Verrucosispora sp. NA02020: one gene and its partner. The main gene of each other region encodes a partner of the protein of the gene in region 2 in a complex. Links are inferred from orthologs where the notes say so. Each region holds a gene or a part of one and is shown on either strand. Other genes may lie near its edges.

What was found.
Region 1: the proteins of trxA (region 2) and HUT12_RS03865 are in contact, whole or in part, in an NMR structure (PDB 2IPA), measured with the Bacillus subtilis proteins. The link is inferred for Verrucosispora sp. NA02020 from one-to-one orthologs.

What each region holds. Positions count from the first base shown.
Region 1 is NZ_CP054923.1:907,687-910,904, forward strand. What follows is about bases 209-3,190. They hold HUT12_RS03865 (arsenate reductase ArsC), read right to left. Parts: upstream 1,913-3,190; coding sequence 1,505-1,912; downstream 209-1,504. Other genes in these bases: HUT12_RS03855 (hypothetical protein), read left to right, coding at 209-755; HUT12_RS03870 (aquaporin), read right to left, coding at 1,909-2,646; HUT12_RS03875 (metalloregulator ArsR/SmtB family transcription factor), read right to left, coding at 2,643-3,011; HUT12_RS03880 (ArsI/CadI family heavy metal resistance metalloenzyme), read left to right, coding at 3,122-3,190. Also shown: more of HUT12_RS03855, read left to right, coding at 1-208; more of HUT12_RS03880, read left to right, coding at 3,191-3,218. UniProt on the Bacillus subtilis protein: Catalyzes the reduction of arsenate [As(V)] to arsenite [As(III)]. In vitro, can dephosphorylate para-nitrophenyl phosphate (pNPP).
Region 2 is NZ_CP054923.1:7,179,049-7,182,079, reverse strand. The notes cover bases 6-2,800. They hold trxA (thioredoxin), read right to left. Parts: upstream 1,668-2,800; coding sequence 1,344-1,667; downstream 6-1,343. Other genes in these bases: trxB (thioredoxin-disulfide reductase), read right to left, coding at 1,698-2,648; HUT12_RS32050 (N-acetylmuramoyl-L-alanine amidase), read right to left, coding at 6-1,132. Outside these bases: more of HUT12_RS32050, read right to left, coding at 1-5; HUT12_RS32035 (hypothetical protein), read right to left, coding at 2,823-3,031. UniProt on the Bacillus subtilis protein: Participates in various redox reactions through the reversible oxidation of its active center dithiol to a disulfide and catalyzes dithiol-disulfide exchange reactions.

The DNA of each region.
Region 1 (3,218 bases), 6.3 Mb from region 2 along the record:
GCCGCACTGTCCCCGGCCGCCGACCGGTCAACCCGTCGCGCGCCCTCGTCGTCACCCTCAGCGAGAACCCCAGCTCGGGCCAGCTCGCCGCCCCGGTCTCCGGCCCACCCGCACCTCGCACCGGTGACTCCCCGCGCGGCTCCGCATCGGCCCGTTCCGGCAGTGCGGCTGCGGGCGATCCGGCGTCGACCGGTTCCGGCGCCGCCGACAGCGCTCCCGCGTCGCGTCGGTCCGGCCGTCCGAGTCGGCTGCGCTCCGTCACGCCGGCCGGGAGCCGTCCACGCCGCCGCGCCGACCGCCGACGCCCGCACACCCCCGCCGTCTACCGCCGCCGTCGGGTCCTCGCCGCCCTGGTGCTGCTCAACGCCGTCGAACTGGTCGGCGTCCTGGTGGTCGGCCCCGGCTTCTGGATCAGCTTCGCGGTCACCGGCACCCTGCTCATCGTGTACGTCGTCCACCTGCGCGCCCGCGCCCTCGCCGACCGCCGTCGACGGCGTGCCCGGGCCCGCGAGGCCGCCTGGCTGGCCGCCCGGCAGGCCGAGGTGCGCCGCGAACAGGCACGCCGCGCCGCCGCTCGCCGGGAGGCCCAGCGTCGCCTGGCCGCCCAGCGGGAGTCCGTCCGGCGTTCCGCCATGGGCCTGGATCGCCCCGCCGACCTGCCGCAGGTCGCCAGCGGCGGCTCGGTCTCCTACCGCCGCGCCGGTGGCCTGCGTGGTCGCCCCTACGAGGCCGGCCGCGGCTCGCACAGCGCCTGACCTCCTGTCCGAGGGCTCGCCACCCCGTGCAGGGTGGAGGCCGGTCGCCAGGCAGCAGTTTCACGGTTGTTGCTGCCTCGGCGGTGGGTGAAGGCGGCAATATCGGGGATTCTGCTGCCTCGTGGGGGCCGAGGAGCCAGGTGTCCGGGGTGTGGGGATCTTGGGGCGTCGAGCGGGCGGGGCGGTTCGCGGCGAAGGCGGTCGACCTGTTAGCCTTGTCGCCGGCCCGCCTGGTGAAAGCCGGGTGGGACCGAAGCCGGTAAAACGGCGGAGGGGCTGTGGCGCAGACTGGTAGCGCACCTCGTTCGCATCGAGGGGGTCAGGGGTTCAAATCCCCTCAGCTCCACCAGCAACATCAATGGCCAGCGGAAACGCTGGCCATTGATCATTTGGCACAGATCCGGCACAACTCAGCCCGGAAGCGCCGACCCCGAGCGGTTCCCCGCACCCTTCCGAAGCGCCGTGCTGACCATGTTGCGGCGCCCTGCGGCCCGCCGCCGTACCACGCCGGGACGCGCGTGCGGCCGGGCGGCCGGTCACGCCCCGGCACGCACGGCGCAGCCATGGAGCAGGAACGGAGACAGCCGGGGCGTCAGCCGCAGGCTCATGGCCCCGGACGAGTCCTCAGGGGCCACGGACGGGTCACCCACGAGCCGCTGTGGCGGTGTCCGCGGGGTGCCGGTCCGTGACCCGGAAGCCGAGTCCGATCCCGGGCACCCTCAGGGAGACCGGGAGGTGCGGGTGGGGTGTCAGTTCTCCGGCTGGATGCTGGCGAGCAGTTCGGTGACGTGGGTCTTGATGTCGTCGCGGACGTGGCGGACGACGTCGAGGGGTTGGCCGGCGGGGTCGGTGAGTTTCCAGTCTTCGTAGCGTTTGCCGGGGAAGACGGGGCAGGCGTCGCCGCAGCCCATGGTGACGATGACGTCGCTGGTTTCGGCGGTGTCCCAGGTGAGTCGGGTCGGGGTCTGGTCGGTGATGTCGATGCCGACTTCCCGCATTGCTTCGACGGCGGTGGGATTGATCTGGTCGGTGGGCGCGCTGCCGGCGGAGCGGACCTCGACGGTGTCCCCGGCGAGGTGGCGGAGCCAGGCGGCGGCCATCTGGGAGCGGCCGGCGTTGTGGACGCAGACGAACAGGACGCTGGGCTTGTCGGTCATCGAGCTGCGCTTTCTCGGGTGGGGTGGGGCACGACCACCGCGTCGGCGGCGTGCCCGGCGTGGGGGTACCAGGCGGCGAGGGCGGCGACGGCCACCAGGCCGCCGACGAGCTGGGCGGCGACGAAGCCGGGCACGGAGGCGGGGGCGATGCCCGCGAAGGTGTCGGTGAAGGCCCGGCCGATGGTGACCGCAGGGTTGGCGAAGGAGGTCGAGGAGGTGAACCAGTAGGCCGATCCGATGTAGGCGCCGACGGCGGCCGGGGCCACGGTGGTGCGGCCGGAACGGGCGAGGGCGAAGACCAGGAGGACCAACCCGGCGGTGGCGACCACCTCGGCCAGCCACAGATTTCCGCCGGTGCGGTCGGTGTGGGACCAGGTGACCGGCGGGAGCCCGAACATGAGGGCGGCCAGAACCGCCCCGGCGACGGCCCCGGTGACCTGCGCGCAGACGTAGGCGGCCAGGCCCCGGAGAGTCAGACCGGTCCCGGACCGGCGGCCGAGCCACCAGTCGACGGCCGAGACGACCGGATTGAAGTGCGCGCCCGACACGGGGCCGAACATCAGGATCAACGCGCCCAGAGCGAGGGCGGTGGCGACCGCGTTCTCCAGGAGCTGGAGGCCCACATCCGTCGGGGAGAGCCGGGTGGCGGCGATCCCGGAGCCGACGACGGCGGTGACCAGCAGGGCCGTGCCGGTGAACTCTGCGCTTGCCCGCCGGGTCAGCGCGAGGCTCACCCGGTGACCCGGGGGGCCGTGGGGATGTCCAGCAGTGCGCCGAGCTGGCGGAAGGCTTCCGGGCGGACCCGGTACCAGACCCAGGTGCCCCGCCGCTCGGAGTCCACCAGGCCAGCGTCCCGCAGCACCCGCAGATGGTGGGAGATGGTGGGTCCGGACAGGTCGAACGCCGGGGTCAGGTCACAGACGCAGATCTCCGGCACCGAGGCGATCATCGACATCAGCCGGAGTCGGACCGGGTCGCCCAGGGCCTTGAACATCGGGGCGACCACCGCCGCCTGGTCGTCGTCCATCGGACGGGCCGCGATCGGGGCGCAGCAGGCCACCGCGTTCAGGTCGACCACCGGCACGGCTTGTTTCGACATGCGTCTAGGTTGACAGATTTCAAAACAAGAGGCAACGTGGGGGCTGATTCGAAAATCATCTAGGCAGGACGGGTCGCGGTGATCGTGGCCCTGCCGAGAGGAGACAGCCCATGTCCCGCGTTCAACTTGCCCTGCGCGTGTCCGACCTCGAAGGCTCCGTGGCCTTCTACGCGAAGCTGTTCGGTGTCGAACCGGCCAAGCGCCGCC
Region 2 (3,031 bases):
GCAGCTCGCTGACGTCGATCGAGCCGGTCGGCACGTCCCGCTCGATCGGCAGGTACATCCGTTGCACCGCCGCCACGATCGCCTCGACCAGCCGGTCCCGGAACCGGGGATCGATCAGCCGGGCCCGGTCGGCCGGCGAGGTGAGGTAGCAGACCTCGACGCGTACCGCCGGCATCCGGGTGATTCGCAGCAGGTCCCACGCCTTCGCGTGGGTACGGCAGTCCCGCAGCCCGGTACGCGCGACGATCTCCCGCTGGACCAGCCCGGCCAGCCGCTCGCCGGTCGCCGACGTCACCCCGTTGTCGGTGCCGTAGTGGTAGGTGGCGACGCCTTCGGCCTCCGGGTTGGCGTGCCCGTCGACGTGCAGCGAGACGAACACGTCCGCACCGAGCGAGTTGGCCAGTTGCGCCCGGTCGATGTCGGGCAGGCAGGTCTCCGACGCGGGTCCCCGGGTGAGCTGCACGCGTACGCCCGACGCGGCGAGTCGACCTTCGAGCCGGCTGGCCAGGTCGTGCACCAGGTCCGCCTCGGTCCAGCGCAGCGGGCCGTCGGGCACCACCACGCCCGGGTCGGTGCCGCCGTGCCCAGGGTCGATGACCACGGTGCGACCGACCAGGGTGGGCCCGGACTGTCGGATCGCGTCGGATTCGCGTAGCCACTGCGGGCGACCACCGACCACCTTGCGGCCGAGCCGGCGCAGCGCGTCCATCGTCTGTGGGCCGCACGTGCCGTCCGGTGCCAACCCCATCTCGCGCTGGAACTGGGCCACCGCCCGCGAGGTACGGATCCCGTAGATGGCGTCGGCACGGCCGGTGTCGTACCCCATCTCCAGCAGGCGTTCCTGCAACGACCGGACGTCTTCGCCGGTGAGCGGCACCGGAACGGCGTGGTAGAGGGTGCGGGCGCCGAGGCGCCAGCGGGCCGCGTCGAGTGCCCGCCAGGTCTCGGCTCCGACCCGGCCGTCGACGCTGAGCCCCCGGGACTGCTGGAAGGCCCGTACGGCCCGCTCGGTGGCGGCGTCGAACTCGTCGCTGAACGGACCGGTGGCCTTGGAGAGAAGGTCGAGGCTGGTCAGCACTGCTCGGATCTCGATCACGGCGGGTCCCCGGTCACCGGGACGGATCGGACGCACGTTCGGCCCCCTCTGCACGATCGGTGGCTTACCGGGCCCTGTGTCGGCACGCGTGGCAGTGCGACGGGGACCCAGGTTGCTCACCGGCGTCCGGCGGCCCCCGAGTTCGAGGTTAGGCGCTGGGCGTTCGGTGCGGGTGCGGGCGGGGAAAAACGCGTCGACCCCGTCCGGGCAGGTCCCGGGACGGGGTCGACGATCGCGCTGTATGGGGTCAGAGCGCCGATTCGATCAGCTTGACCAGCTCACCCTTGGGCTTGGCGCCCGCGATCGACTGCACCGGCTCGCCGTTCTTGAAGACGGTGAGCGTCGGCACCGACATCACCCGGTAGGCGCGGGCGGTCTCCGGGTTCTCGTCGATGTTGAGCTTGACGATGCTGACCTGGTCGCCCATCTCGCCCGCGATCTCCTCCAGCAAGGGCGACACCTTGCGGCACGGTGCGCACCACTCGGCCCAGAAATCCACCAGGACCGGCTTGTCGGACTTGAGTACGTCTGCGGCGAAACTAGCGTCGGTAACCGACTTGGTTGCTCCCACTGTGTGACCCTTCCTCCGGGATGTGTCTGTTCAGCCCTTGGGCAGCGTGGCGATGAAGCGTTCCGCGTCGAGCGCGGCGGCGCAGCCGGTGCCGGCTGCGGTGATGGCCTGCCGGTACGTGTGGTCGACCAGGTCACCGGCGGCGAAGACGCCCGGGAGACTGGTCCGGGTGCTGGGGGCCTGGACCTTGACGTAGCCCTCGTCGTCCATCTCGACCTGATCCCGGAACAGTTCGCTGCGCGGGTCGTGCCCGATCGCCACGAACACGCCGGTGACGTCGAGAACCTTGGCCTCCCCGGTGTGCACGTTGCGTACCCGTACCCCGGTGACCTTGCCGTCCGCGCCGAGGATCTCCTCGGTCACGGTGTTCCACTCGACCTTGATCTTGTCGTTGCCCAGCGCGCGCTCCGCCATGATCTTGCTGGCCCGGAACGAGTCGCGGCGGTGGATGATGGTGACCGACTCGGCGAAGCGGGTCAGGAAGCTGGCCTCCTCCATCGCCGAGTCGCCGCCACCGACGACCACGATGTGCTGGTTGCGGAAGAAGAAGCCGTCACAGGTGGCGCAGGACGAGACGCCGTGGCCCAGGTACTCCTGCTCACCCGGTACGCCGAGCGGGCGCCAGGCGGAACCGGTGGCGAGGATGACGGCCGAGGCGCGGTAGGCGCTCTCACCGATCCAGACGGTGCTCACCGCGCCCGGTTGGCCGGTGTCGGCCAGCTCGACCCGGGTGACGTCGTCGGTCAGGAACTCGGCCCCGAACCGCTCGGCCTGCTTGCGCATGTTGTCCATCAGCTCGGGACCGAGAATGCCGTCCGCGAAGCCGGGGAAGTTCTCCACCTCGGTGGTGGTCATCAACGCGCCGCCGGACTGTACGCCCTCGATGACCAGCGGCTTGAGGTTCGCCCGTGCCGCGTAGACCGCTGCGGTGTAACCGGCCGGCCCGGAGCCGATGATGATCAGGTTGCGGACCTCGTCCACTGCCATCTCCCAATCGTGTTGAGCGTCGCCACCGGCGTCATCCGCCGATACCGAACCGAGTGCCGACGCGGCGGCATCTGACCTGCAGAACGTCATCGTACGAAGCGGAGATTCCCGAGCCGGTCATCCGGTGGGTCACGTCACTTGGTCGGCCAAACGTCCAGTGGCCGCGATTCACCCTACCCGCGATCGGTAGCGGGTGTCCGAGCCGGATCCTGGGATTCCGCACTCCGGCCCGCTGACCCAGGCCCACTGCACGCCGGCGGCGTCGGTGAAGCGCACCACCAGAGCCGGGAGCCCACCGAAGCGGGCGTAGTCGACGACGTCGAAGACCAACGGCTGGACTCCGTGCTCGACCCCGATGTCGGCCAGGCAGGCGCTCA